One region of the Streptomyces sp. NPDC001822 genome, then DNA from elsewhere that is predicted to be linked to it. Evidence: riboswitches for the same ligand, from Rfam matches in the RefSeq annotation. Region 1 holds a riboswitch; each other region holds the start of a gene.
The links. A riboswitch is a leader RNA that binds a small molecule or an ion and turns the genes downstream of it on or off. The one in region 1 is predicted to bind cyclic di-AMP.

Region 1 (3,273 bases):
CGGACAAGCGCTCCGCGGAGGAGTTCGCGGCCGAGCTGGAGCGCTGCGGCGCCACCCTGGACGCCCACGCCGACCACCCGGGTCTCCGCGTCTCCCTGGAGGTGCCGGTCTCCCGGCTCGCCAAGGCGCTCGGCCTGGTCGCCGAGGCGCTGAGGGCCCCGGCCTTCGCGGAGAGCGAGATCGAGCGCCTGGTGGGCAACCGGCTCGACGAGATCCCCCACGAGCAGGCCAACCCCGCCCGGCGGGCGGCGAAGCAGCTCTCCAAGGAGCTCTTCCCGGCGACCGCCCGGATGTCGCGTCCGCGCCAGGGGACGGAGGAGACGGTGCGGCGCATCGACGCCGCGGCCGTCCGCGCCTTCTACGACGCGCACGTCCGTCCCTCCACCGCGACCGCGGTCGTCGTCGGCGACCTCACCGGCATCGATCTGGACGAACTGCTCGCCGACACCGTCGGCGACTGGTCGGGGGACACGGTCCAGGCACGCCCGGTGCCCCCGATCACCGCCGACGACACCGGCCGTGTGGTCATCGTGGACCGACCCGGGGCCGTGCAGACCCAGCTCCTCATCGGGCGGATCGGCGCCGACCGGCACGACAGCGTGTGGCCCGCCCAGGTCCTCGGCACGTACTGCCTGGGGGGCACCCTGACCTCCCGGCTGGACCGCGTGCTGCGCGAGGAGAAGGGCTACACCTACGGTGTCCGGGCCTTCGGCCAGGTGCTGCGTTCGACGGCCCCCGGTTCGTCCTCCGGCTCCACCGGTGCGGCGATGCTCGCCATCAGCGGCTCCGTGGACACGGAGTCGACCGGGCCGGCGCTCGACGACCTGTGGAAGGTCCTGCGCACCCTGGCGGCCGAGGGGCTCACCGACGCTGAGCGTGAGACCGCCGTGCAGAACCTCGTCGGCGTGGCCCCGCTGAAGTACGAGACGGCGGCCTCTGTCGCGGGAACCCTGGCCGACCAGCTGGAGCAGCACCTCCCGGACGACTACCAGGCCACGCTGTACGCGCGCCTGGCCGAGACGGGCACGGTCGAGGCCACCGCCGCGGTGGTCAACGCCTTCCCGGTCGACCGTCTGGTCACCGTGCTGGTCGGTGACGCCGCGCAGATCGCGGACCCGGTACGGGAGCTGGGCATCGGCGAGGTGACGGTCGTCAGCGGCTGACGGTCCGGCACATTCGGGACTCCGGCGGGCACTCCGCCGGGGTCCTGTCTTTTGTCTGATTTATCAAGAGAAGTGCGCGTTCATCCTGTGGGATGTCCGACAAAAGATGCTTTCCGTTTGGTGCGGGCGAGGGGCCCGTCCTAGCGTCGGCTCGGCTGTCCGCCGGACACGAGCCGCGACCGCGGCTCCGGACAGCCATCGCCGAGTCCCCGTCAGGCGCGAGCCTGGGGAGCCGGGGACCCATGAAGTCCCTGGGGTGAATCGGATCCCTGCGTCTCGCACGAGACGAGAGGGGCCCGTAGGAGACCTTCCTGCTCCGAACCCGTCAGCTAACCCGGTAGGCGAGAAGGAAGGAAAGGACCAGCCACTTCATGGCGTTCATCCGTGCCGCCGGGAAGCACCGTGCCCCGAGCCGCCTGACGCGCAGGGGCGCCCGGGTCGCCGGCATCGCCGCCCTCGCCACCACCGGTGTCATCGGCGCCACAGCCTCCCCGGCGCTCGCCGCGGACTCCGAGGTCACCGCAAGCACCGGCCTGGCCCAGGCGGTCGCCCTCGACACGAGCCTCGCCGCACAGATCGAGGCCCAGGCGGAGGCGCAGCAGCACCAGGCCGACGTCGCCGCGGCGAAGGCCGAGGCCAAGCGCAAGGCGGAGGCCCGCGCCAAGGAGGTCCGCGAGGAGAAGGCGCGTGCCGCACGCGCCGCCGAGCGCGCCCGTCTCAACGCCTTCCACCTCCCGGTCGCCGGTTCGCACGTCACCACCGGTTACAAGTCCGGCGGCGCGCTCTGGTCCTCGGGCACCCATTCCGGCGTGGACTTCCAGGCCGCGTCCGGCACCCCCGTCGTCGCCGTCGGTGCCGGCACGGTCGTCGAGGCGGGCTGGGGCGGTGCCTACGGCAACAACATCGTGCTCAGGATGAAGGACGGCACGTACACCCAGTACGGCCACCTCTCCTCGATCGGCGTCTCGGTCGGCCAGAGCGTCGGCTCGGGGCAGCGGATCGGCCTCTCCGGCTCGACCGGCAACTCCACCGGACCGCACCTGCACTTCGAGGCCCGCACCACCCCCGAGTACGGCTCGGACATGGACCCCGTCGCCTATCTCCGCGCCCACGGCGTCCAGGTCTGACCCCGGGCTCGCCCGCACCGCTCCGACGAAGGCCTCGGCACGCGCCGGGGCCTTCGTCGTACCCCGGGTTGCCGCGGTGTCTCCGGGCCGCGCAGAACTGACTTCCAGCCAAAAGATATCCATGGATTCCACCCCGCCGTCGGAAATTCCGTCCGGTTGCAATAGAGTCACGGAACAGGCGTCGATCGGCCGCGTTTCGCGGGGATTAAGGCGGAGGTTCGGACATGCGCATTCCCGCGCAGTCGGTATGCACGGCGATCCGTGACGACATCGTCTCCGGTGTCTTCGAGCGCGGCGGCCGCCTCACCGAGGAGGTGCTCGCGCGACGCTACGGCGTCTCCCGCGTCCCGGTGCGCGAGGCGCTCCGCACCCTGGAGTCCGAGGGCTTCGTCGTCACCCGCCGGCACGCCGGTGCCTGTGTCGCCGAACCCACGGAGCAGGAGGCGGCCGACCTCCTGGAGATCCGGATGCTGCTGGAGCCGCTGGGCGCCGCGCGCGCGGCGCAGCGCCGCACCGACGCGCACCTCAAAGTGCTCCGGGGCCTGGTCAGGCTGGGTCAGGAGAGGGTGCGGCGAGGTGAGGGGGAGGACCTGCGCTCGCTCGGCGGCTGGTTCCACGAGACGCTCGCCCAGGCGTCGGGCAGCCCGGCCCTGATCGCGCTGCTCACGCAGCTGCGGCACAAGATCGCCTGGATGTACTCCGTGGAGCAGCCGGCCAGGCCCGCGGAATCCTGGGCCGAGCACGGAGCCCTCGTGGACGCCGTGGCGCGCGGGGACGCCGAACGGGCCAGGGCGCTCGCCGTCCAGCACGCCGAGCGGGTCACGGCCGCCCACCGGCTGCGCCGCACGGACCGGTCCGGCCGCGCGGGGGGCGGAACCCGGGTGAGGACTTCGCAACACCACGTAAACATCGCGGGAGTCCGCCATTAACAATTACGCCGTATACAAAGAGGGTAATTGTCGGCGGGCTTTCTTCCTGCTGCC
Region 2 (3,273 bases), on a different contig from region 1:
GCCACGGCCGGAACGGTCACGTGGATGTTCGGCTCCGCCCCGGAGGGTCTGGCCGGGCAGGTGCGCGCGACGGGTGCGCGCTGGGTGGAGAGCGACCTGGATCCGCTGGCCGATCTGGTCCGGGTACAGCGGCTGGCCGTCGCCCGTGCGACGGCGCGTGGCCTCGACCCGGACCTGCCGCGCCATCTGACCCGGTCGGTGGTGCTCGACGGGACGGAGCGGGCCTGACCCCGCGTCACGGCACAGCGCGCACCAGGCTCGTACAAAGCCCGGTGCGCGGCCGTGGGCGAAGCCCCGGTCAGCCCTCTTCGAAGTGGGCGTCCAGCGCGGCGTCCAGTTCCGCGGTCCACTCCTTGAGGCGGCCCCGGGCATCGGCCTCGACCTCGGCGTTGAACCACCGGCGGCTCGACAGGTGGACCGTGACGGTGAACCGGCGCCCGAAGCGGCCGGTCGTGACCTCGACCGCACCGATCTCGGACCAGTCGAATTCCGCCTCCTGGTCGTCCAGCCGGAAGCGGACACCCTCGGCGTCCACCCTGATGGATCCACGCCGGTCGCTGACCTCGAAGACAGGGCCGCCGCCGGTCGCGCCCGGCTCGTCCGCGCCCGCTGCGCCGGTGACGGCGGCAGCGCCCTCGTCGTCGGTGACCGCCTCGCCGCCTCGCACCGCGTCGTCGGAAGTCCGGGGACCGTCCGCCCGGTCGCCGGCCGGCTGCGCGACCACCGCGTCCTGGACGTCGGCCGCGTCCCGGGCGTCCGGTTCGTCGGACCTGCGGGCATCCTCCGGTGCCGCGTCGGCCGTCTCCGCATCCGCCTCCGCCCGCGCGGGGGCAGGGGCCGTCAGGCCTGGGATGTACGCCGGGTCTGTCCCCGCGGCGAACTCGGGCTTGGTGTTGGAATCTATGCGCTGCTCCACGGCGGGCAGTATGGACGACGAACCTGTACGAGACCAGTCGGCCGCGGCCGGACACCCGTGCCGGATCACCCGCGTGGGGTGAGTGCCACGCCACCCGCCGCACCATCCGCCCCGCGCCCCTGGTCCCCGCCCCGCCCGGCGCCGTGCACGAAGAAAGGGTGGTACGGGTTCCGCCGAACCCGTACCACCCTCTGTTCCTGCCCCTGCCTCACACGCCGGGTGCGGGAGGGTCATTCGTCACCGGAGGCTCAGTAGGCACCGAAGACGTTGTCGATCGAGCCGTACCGGTCGGCGGCGTAGTTGCACGCGGCCGTGATGTTGGCGACCGGGTCGTAGCTGTCCAGCGACGTGCCGGGCACGTGGTAGGCCCGGAAGGTCGGGTCGATGACCTGCAGCAGACCCTTGGACGGGATGCCCGCAGCGGCGTTCGAGTCCCAGTTGTTGATGGCCATCGGGTTGCCGGACGACTCACGCATGATGTTGCGGTGGATGCCCTCGTAGGTGCCGGGGATGCCGTGCTCGGCCATGACGGCCAGCGACTCCTTGATCCAGCCGTCGAGGTCGTTGGTGTACGCGGTCCGCTGAGCGGCGGGGGCCGCCTCGGCAGCGGGTGCGCCCTGTGCGGCGAGCTCGCTCCTGCGCTCCGAACGGTCCGCACGGTCGGAAGACCTGGATTCGGCCCTGGCGGGCTTGTGGGCCTTCGCCGGCTTGTCCGCGGCCTTCTTCCAGTGCTTGCCGCCGAGGGTCAGCTCAAGGCCGGGGTGAATGAGGTCGGGGTTCGCTCCGACGACCTTCTTGTTGTTCTCGTACAGAGCCTTCCAGCCGCCGTGGACCGAATGCTCGCGAGCGATCTTGGCAAGAGTGTCGCCGACGACGACGGAATAGTGCCTGGGCGTTGCGTGCTTTGCCGCAATTCCGTGTGCGGAAGCGGCAGTCGACGTCGCCGTCTTTTCAGCGGCGGCCGGCTGGGCCGGGGCCGCGAAGGCACCGGTGGCGCCGATCACGGGGAGTGCGAGAACGACTCCGCCCGTGGTCACGGCGATGACGCCGCGCTTCAGCGAACTGGTCCTGGAACGACGGTGGTTGGAAAAACCGGGCATGCTGAATTCCTCTCCGTCGCCTACGAAGTGAGCTGTCGGGTTCGAGCTGGAGATGCCCGGCCGCATGACATGCGACTTCACCCCGAGCCGTCCCGGATACCGGGCCGGCGCTTACTTGGGTCCCCCGCTCCTGCCGTACGAGAAGTGGTCGGGTAACCGGACGGCGGCAGGATTCGGCGTTCCATCCGGAATGAGGGTGACCGTAGGCGAGAAATAGCGAAAGGAACAAGCCCGGAGTAATGATCCAAATTCAATCGCAAGATCGAATTTCGGAAATTCCTGTAATCCATCGCACACGGCGCCTCCGGTTCTTCTTGGGACACAAGGGAACCGGCGAGGCCGTTCCGGCGTCCGGGGCGTTTGGGGTGACGCTGGTCACGGAGTCCGAAAAGGGCGTTTTGCTCCCTCTCGAAGGTCCCCAGGTCGCATGAAATGGTCTTTTATGGATTACGGGATCAATTCCAAATAAGGTGCCAAATCGGGCATAAGGCTCACTAGGGCTTCATTCAGGCATAGGGAGTGCGGTCCCGTGGAACCGATCCCGCATGACCTACACCCCTCAGTTCCCTAACCCGCGGATCACCGTGCTGCCCGTTCAGCCCGGCGACCCCCCGTTCCGCATCGTGGAGATCGACGGGGAGGTGATCGGAACCGCGACCGCAGTGACCGACGTGCTCATCGCCGCGGCCGAGGCCGGAATCCCCGTGCACGACCTGGACGACCCGGCGGCCGTCCGGTGGGTGGGGGGCGGCAAGCTCAGCTGGCGGCCGCACTGAGCGGCCGGGCGGACAGGGGCACCACTCCTCGCGCGAGACCGGCACGACGGGAAGGGCGCGGCACCCTGAGCCTCCGCCACGTACGCCGCCCGGGAGCCCCGCCAGGCACACGGTCCCGGCGGGGCGCTCCCTCGTCCTCTCGGGCGACAGCCGGCGCCTCGGGTGCGGGGCCGGGCCGTCACACCTCGCGCAGAGGTGCCCCCGGGGCCGTCGCCCGCAGCAGACCGAGCGTGCTGTCGAGCGCGGCTTCGAGGTGCGTGACCCGGCCGGTGGACATCAGGATGGTCACACCCCCCTGCACCGCGGCGAGCAGGGCTGCCGCCGTGCGATCGGCGTCCAGCCCTCCGTCCATCTCACCGCTGTCCTGCATGCGCCGGACACCGCGACGGAGAGCGGCCTGCCACTGGTCGAGCAGCCGGGCGGTGAGCGCTTGGGCGGCGGGGGTGCTGGGGCCCAGTTCGGTCATCAGCACGCCGAGCGG
Region 3 (3,273 bases), on a different contig from region 1:
GCGCCTGGTAGAGCGCGTAGGCCTGGGCCAGCGTCTTCTCGAAACCGTCGGTCGCTTGACCTGCGAAGGTCTCCTCGTCGATCAGCTCGTTCTTGAGGTTCGAGACCTTCGCCGTGAACGACTTCGGCGGGTAGCGCTTCGGGTCGAGGTCGAGATCACGGCAGACCAGCGCCATGAGCCGCTTGGAGTCGGCGGCGTCGTAGATCGAGAACGACGAGGTGAAGCCGAGGAGCTTGGACTCGCGGCGCAGGATCCGCACGCAGGCGCTGTGGAAGGTCATGACCCACATGGCGTTCGCGCGCGGGCCGACGAGGTCCTCGACGCGCTCCTTCATCTCGCCCGCGGCCTTGTTCGTGAAGGTGATCGCGAGGATCTGGCCCGGGTGCACCCCGCGCTCGGCGAGCAGGTGCGCGATGCGGTGCGTGAGCACCCTGGTCTTGCCGGAACCGGCTCCGGCGACGATGAGCAGCGGGGACCCGGCGTGCACGACGGCGGCACGCTGTTCGGTGTTCAGCCCGTCGAGCAGCGCCGCGGAGTCGACGACGGGACGCGGGGCACCGTCGCGGTAGTACGCGTCACGGGGCGGCGGCGGGCTGTCGAAGACGTCCTGGAACAGGCCCTCCGGCACCGCCTCGGGCGCGTGCTCCTCGGGGGGCGGCGGGGGGCCTTCCTCAGCGTTCTGGAGGCCGGTCAGGAAACTGTCGTCAAAGAGGCTGCTCATCGCTTCACGAGTCTAGGCGGCCGCACCGACAGCCCGGGCCGGATCGGCCGCACGGACCCCCACTGTGCGCTCACCGGCACGGTTCGCCCACGGTGCGTGAGTTCCGGAGGGCTGTACCGGCCCGACGGACCGGCTGCCGCAGAAGGTCACGGAAATGTATCGGGCATATCGGCCATCAACCTTCACAGGAGCACCACGGGTTGGTTAGCGTGCTCCGACGGGTGTCCCGAACCCACTTCAGGCGAACCACGCCGCACGGGCACCCCCGCCGAATCCGTGCTCCGCGAGGTGCCCGGAACCGGGGACCCACACGCATCACCGGGGTGAATCGGCCCGTCTCCACCGGGCCGTAGGGCAGCCTTCCGTTCCGCCCGAACCCGACAGCTAACCCGGTAGGCGGTCCACGGAAGGAGATGCCGGCCTTGGCGTCGCATCGCAAGCCGCGCACCCGGGTGCGCACGACCACCCCTGCCGTCGGTCTCACGACCGCGGCGCTCGCCTCCGTCACCCTGCTCTCCACCCAGAGCGCGACGGCGGCCCCGGCGGAGCCCAAGCCCAGCATCGAGGAAGTACAGAAGAAGGTAGACGCCCTCTACCGGCAGGCCGGTACCGCGACGCAGGAATACAACCGGGCGAAGTCCGCGTCCGCCGAGCAGCGCTCCAAGGTGGACGCGCTCCTGGAGGCGGCGGCCCAGCGGGCCGACAAGCTGAACGAGACGCGCCGCGAGCTGGGCAGTTACGCCGCCGCCCAGTACCGCAGCGGCGCGATCGCCCCGACGGCGACGTTCTTCCTGGCGGACGACCCGCAGTCGTACTTCGACCAGGACCAGCTGATGGCCCGGATGACCAGCCAGCAGCAGAAGACGGTCAACGAGTTCCGCACGCAGCAGAAGGAAGCCGCGACGAAGCGCGTCGAGGCGACCAAGAGCCTGGAGAAGCTGACCGAGTCGCAGGCCTCGCTGCGCACGAGCAAGCAGCAGGTGCAGACGAAGCTCACCGAGGCGCGCTCGCTGCTGTCGAAGCTGACCGCCGAGGAGAAGGCGCGGCTCGCCGAGCTGGAACGCAAGAAGGAGGCGGAGGCCAAGCGCAAGGCCGAGGACCTGGCCCGGAAGCAGGCCGCCGCCGACAAGGCGGAGTCCGAGCGCGCCAAGGAGGGGACCGCGGGGCAGGGCACCACGACCGGCTCGGGCTCCGGCACCGGCTCGGACAGCGGCTACGCCTCGAAGGCCGAGAAGGTCCTGGCCTTCGCTCGCGCCCAGATCGGCAAGCCGTACGTCTGGGGGGCGACGGGCCCGTCCTCGTACGACTGCTCCGGGCTCACCCAGGCAGCCTGGAAGGCGGCCGGGGTGAATCTGCCCCGCACGACGTGGGACCAGGTCGAGGTGGGCACCCGGGTGGCGACGGCGAACCTGAAACCCGGTGACCTGGTGTTCTTCTACGACGACATCAGCCACGTCGGCATCTACAAGGGCGACGGCATGATGATCCACGCGCCCAAGCCGGGTGCGAACGTCCGCGAGGAGTCGATCTACTACATGCCGATCTACGGAAGCGTGCGCCCGGCCTGAGACCCGCTCCCTCCGGGAGCGCGGCGGGCGCACGGCTCACGGAGGCCCCACACGCGCGAGGGGCCCGGGGGAGATCCCCGGGCCCCTCCTCCGTCCGCGCGGGCCGCTCAGGTCCAGAGCGTGGCGATGAAGATGTTGGCGACGGTGAGCCCGCCGACCGCGGCGAAGGCGCCCTTGCCGGCCTTCTCGTCGTCGCGCTTCACGTAGACCAGCGCGAGGATCACGACGAGGATCAGGAGCTTGATCCCGATCTTGACGTTGTTCACGTGCTGGTCGTCGGCCTGGTTCAGCCCGACGAGGGCGATACCGGTGACGAGCATGGTGAGCGCGCCGTGCAGCATGGCGGGGACGAAACGGGCCGTGCCCGCGCCCATGGCCTTCATCTGGGTGAGGAATCCGCCCAGCAGGGAGGCGATCCCGATGATGTGCAAGGCCACGAAGACATTGATGAGTACGTCCATGGCCGCAGCCTAGCCGCGGCCATATCAGCACTCTTCGGCCAGGTATGACTTAACGATGAGTTGGCGCGAGGACTGCGCGAATTGCCGGACTCCGCTTGAATTTCCCGGTCATCCCATGGAAACGAAACTGCATCTGAGGGCAATAGCTGTCATTACGCCTCTTCCCCGTGCCCCGGGTTTAGCGTCACGTCCCAGGTGACCGATTCGTTACCGCCGCCCCCGTACCGGGCGGCACCCCGGTCGCCCCGCCAGGAAATCCGGCGGCGGGCCACTCCCCCTGTGGTGGCCCGCCGCCGGACCCGGGCGGGCCCGCCGGTTTCCCCGGCGGGCAGTCGAACGGAAGGACGCACCACCCCCGTGGCCGCCCATCGCACCGCCGCTCACCGCAAGCCCAAGCAGCGCCTGTTCACCGGGCCTGCTGCCCGCACCGCCGCCACCCTCGCTCTCGCCGGCGCGGCGTCCGCCACCGCCTTCGAGGGTGCCGCCCAGGCCGATCCCCAGCTCACCCCGGCCCAGGTCAGGA
Region 4 (3,273 bases), on a different contig from region 1:
CCTGATCGCCCAGTTCATGTACCTGGAGCACGCGGACCCGGACCGGCCGGTCTCGCTCTACATCAACTCGCCCGGCGGCACCTTCCACGCCATGACGGCGGTCTACGACACCATGCGCTACCTCGCCTGCGAGGTGGAGACCTTCTGCATCGGCCAAGCGGGTGCCGGTGCCGCGGTGCTGCTGGCGGCCGGCTCCCCCGGCCACCGACATGCGCTGCCCGGGGCCCGGGTAGTCATTCAGCAACCCGCTCTGGAGGAGCCGGTGCGGGGACAGCCCTCGGATCTGGAGATCCAGGCGCGCGAGTCGTCCCGCGAGCGCGAGCTGCTCACGGCGATGCTGGCCCGCCACACAGGGCGATCCGCACAGGAGATCAGCGCCGCCATCGAGCGGGACACCATTCTCGACGCCCCGGCCGCCCTGGCGTTCGGGCTGGTGGACCACGTCGTGGAGAACCGCACTCCGTCCCAGCCGCCGCACCCCGCGAGGTGAACAAGCGATGCTCACACCCCAGTTCCCGCCACTGCCCGCACTCACCCGCGCCGAGGCGGAGTTCATCGACTGCTACCTCGAAGCGCTCGACCAGCTCGGCCGGATCAATCCCGCCCGCGGCGGCGACACCTACGGAGCGTTGCGGGCAGCGCAGGCGCTCGCCTCCCGGGCGGCCGCCCTGCGCGACGCGCTCACGCTGATGCACGAGCGGGGCGAGTCCCGGATCCACGCGGAGACGCTGGCCAGGGCGTTACGGCTGCTGGACGGGGAGCGGCGGGCCGGACGGGTCGCCGTACCGCCGGCGTCGTCGCACTGAACACCGGGGCGCCCGACGCCCACGCAGAGGACTCCATTGCGGCGACCTTCCCGACACGCCCGACGAGCCGATGAGTTTTCCTCGCTCGTTCGGCGTAGAAGGTCCCCCTCCCGAGGGACAGCCCAACTTGCGCACCCAGCGCGGACAGTGAACGAAATCGGTCGTTCCATCGCTGGTACGGGGCTGGTCCGGCACGGCCGCGAGGTCACCGGATCCGCCCCGTCCACCCGAACGGATCAGTGGTGACGACTCTCACATATCGCAGCTTCAGCGAGGAAATCCGGCAGCGCGTGCGTAAAGATCCCTGGGACGACAAGCCCCCGCCGCCGCGGCGGGGCGGTCCGGGCGGACGCCGAGTCCTGCCGCTGTCCGGATGCCTGGTCGACAGAAGTGGATCGGCAGGAGTGGAGGACCCGAGCACAACGGGCCGCCCGGACATCCGGACGGTCCTCGGGGTGAAGCCGCCTTGCGCGGCCGGGCAACTTCGCCAGCCCGAACCCGACAGGTCATCCTTCACAGGCGGCTGACGAAGGGTTGCGCATGACTGCGCAGGTTCATGTCCCGTCTCTGTTCGCCCGGGTCGGTACGGCCTCGGTTCTCACTCTCGCTGTAGGCACCACGATGCTGGCCCCGGGCGTCGTCGACGACGCCGAGGCCGCGAGCCGTTCGACGAGGGCTCTCGACATCGCGGCCTCCAAGAAGGGCGCGCCCTACAGATACGGCGCCACTGGCCCGCACCGGTTCGACTGTTCCGGGCTGACGCTCTACTCGTATCGGAAAGCGGGCAAGAAGCTCCCCCGCACGGCGCAGCAGCAGTACAACAAGACCCGCCATATCTCCAGGTCGCAGCGGAAACGCGGCGACCTGGTCTTCTTTCACGCGGGACGCAGCGTCTACCACGTGGGGATCTACGCCGGCAGCGGCCGGATCTGGCACTCGCCGAAGACCGGGGCGGTGGTGCGGCTGGAGAAGATCTGGTCGAACAGCGTCTGGTACGGGAGGGTCCGCTGACACCTGCGTCCGCCCGGTGCCGGCCTTCCGCGCCGGCACCGCTCCCCACCTCGTTCCGTGCAGCAGGGGCCCGGTCACCAGCACGAGTCCCAGCGCGGTGAGCGCCGTGCCGCTGCCGCCCTCGATGGCGCGGGCGGTAAGCACGTACGCCCCGCCCAGCAGCTGGACGGCGCGGAGGAGGACGGGCATCGCCACGAGCACGGCGGCGAGCCCGGCCACCGCCAGGGCGGTGCGCACGAGCAGCCCCGACCGCGTTCCGGCGCGCCCACCCGGACGTGGAGCCGGCGGTCACGGACTGCGAACCGCCCACGGGTGCGGCCGCCGTGGCGGCAGGCGCGAGTCACGGAGAACACGGCGACCGCCGCCACGCTGCCGGCACTGCTGCGGAGCGGTTTCGGCCGCCCCGGCCCACCATGACCCGGCGTCAGGCCTGCGCCGGAACGGCCCAGGGAAGGGCGATCGACACGGTCTTCCCCCCGTCGGGCGTGGGGCTGACGCTGAGTCTCCCACCGCATTCCTTGGCGAGGGACCTGATGATCACCATGCCCCGGCCGTTGTCCTGACGGACCGCCGCGGGCAGCTTCTGCGGCCAGCGGGGGTGGCTGTCCGTCACGCCCAGGTACAGCTCCTCGTCCCGGTCGAGCCGTAGGGCGACGGTGAACGTGGGTGACAGACCGAACGTGTGCTGGACGGCGTTGGTGGTCAGTTCCGAGACGATCAGCCGGACCGCGTCGGCCAGGTCACTGTCCTCGGCCAGGCCCCACTCGCTGAGCACCCGCGCGACGTGGGCCCGGGCCGCGGACACCGAGACCGGGTCGCTCGGCAAGGTGACGGTTGCTTCCTGATGGTCTGCCATGGCGTCGCCGTCCCTTCCCGTCCCGACCGGTCCGCGACCGGTCCGGATTGTGGTTCGCGCCAGACTGCCACTCCCGAGGCCGTCCGTAACTGCGATCCACCAAGATATGCATATATCTGTCGCCCATTCCGGTGAACCATGCCCCGCGAGCAGTGACCGGGCGCCACACTGGCCACTTTCCGAGCCGCCCCCGAACGGGGGCCGGCTCTCCGTACAACGGAGGGAGGCCGTCGTGCGCAACGGCCCGGTCGTACGCCGTCGCAAACTCGGCGAAGAACTGCGCGGTCTGCGTCACACATCCGGACTCACGAGCCGGGAAGCCGCGGGAATGCTGGGCTGGCACCAGTCGAAGGTGAGCCGGATCGAGACGGGCGCGAGCGGGGTGTCCCCCGACGACGTGACGCGGTTACTGGACGTCTACGGCGTGGACGACGGGCAGTTGCGCTCCCTGCTCCAGACGCTCGCCGGATCGGCCGGCGGCGGCGGGAACGGCTGGTGGCACGCCTACCGTGGCCTCATCCCGCCGCAGTACCGCGACTTCATCAGTCTCGAGTCACAGGCCGATGCCGCGCGCACGCTCGAGACATCGGTGGTGCCGGG

Region 2: another riboswitch for cyclic di-AMP. It lies ahead of ACFYY2_RS30950 (transglycosylase SLT domain-containing protein); the one in region 1 lies ahead of ACFYY2_RS26665 (M23 family metallopeptidase).
Region 3: another riboswitch for cyclic di-AMP. It lies ahead of ACFYY2_RS06350 (NlpC/P60 family protein); the one in region 1 lies ahead of ACFYY2_RS26665 (M23 family metallopeptidase).
Region 4: another riboswitch for cyclic di-AMP. It lies ahead of ACFYY2_RS29905 (C40 family peptidase); the one in region 1 lies ahead of ACFYY2_RS26665 (M23 family metallopeptidase).

What each region holds. Positions count from the first base shown of each region.
Region 1 is NZ_JBIATW010000013.1:113,546-116,818, forward strand. Features, by position in the region: gene ACFYY2_RS26660 (M16 family metallopeptidase) at 1-1,163, shown strand, start outside; cyclic di-AMP (ydaO/yuaA leader) riboswitch at 1,353-1,522, shown strand; gene ACFYY2_RS26665 (M23 family metallopeptidase) at 1,535-2,290, shown strand; gene ACFYY2_RS26670 (GntR family transcriptional regulator) at 2,515-3,219, shown strand.
Region 2 is NZ_JBIATW010000018.1:112,066-115,338, forward strand. Features, by position in the region: gene ACFYY2_RS30940 (SIS domain-containing protein) at 1-228, shown strand, start outside; gene ACFYY2_RS30945 (hypothetical protein) at 299-916, opposite strand; gene ACFYY2_RS30950 (transglycosylase SLT domain-containing protein) at 1,165-2,016, opposite strand; cyclic di-AMP (ydaO/yuaA leader) riboswitch at 2,021-2,205, opposite strand; gene ACFYY2_RS30955 (hypothetical protein) at 2,562-2,792, shown strand; gene ACFYY2_RS30960 (TetR/AcrR family transcriptional regulator) at 2,971-3,273, opposite strand, start outside.
Region 3 is NZ_JBIATW010000002.1:432,648-435,920, reverse strand. Features, by position in the region: gene pcrA (DNA helicase PcrA) at 1-721, opposite strand, end outside; cyclic di-AMP (ydaO/yuaA leader) riboswitch at 978-1,136, shown strand; gene ACFYY2_RS06350 (NlpC/P60 family protein) at 1,135-2,289, shown strand; gene ACFYY2_RS06345 (hypothetical protein) at 2,397-2,750, opposite strand; gene ACFYY2_RS06340 (NlpC/P60 family protein) at 3,108-3,273, shown strand, end outside.
Region 4 is NZ_JBIATW010000017.1:41,294-44,566, reverse strand. Features, by position in the region: gene ACFYY2_RS29915 (ATP-dependent Clp protease proteolytic subunit) at 1-490, shown strand, start outside; gene ACFYY2_RS29910 (hypothetical protein) at 498-806, shown strand; cyclic di-AMP (ydaO/yuaA leader) riboswitch at 1,171-1,343, shown strand; gene ACFYY2_RS29905 (C40 family peptidase) at 1,347-1,817, shown strand; partial or broken gene ACFYY2_RS29900 (LysE family translocator) at 1,956-2,075, opposite strand; gene ACFYY2_RS29895 (ATP-binding protein) at 2,242-2,673, opposite strand; gene ACFYY2_RS29890 (helix-turn-helix domain-containing protein) at 2,906-3,273, shown strand, end outside.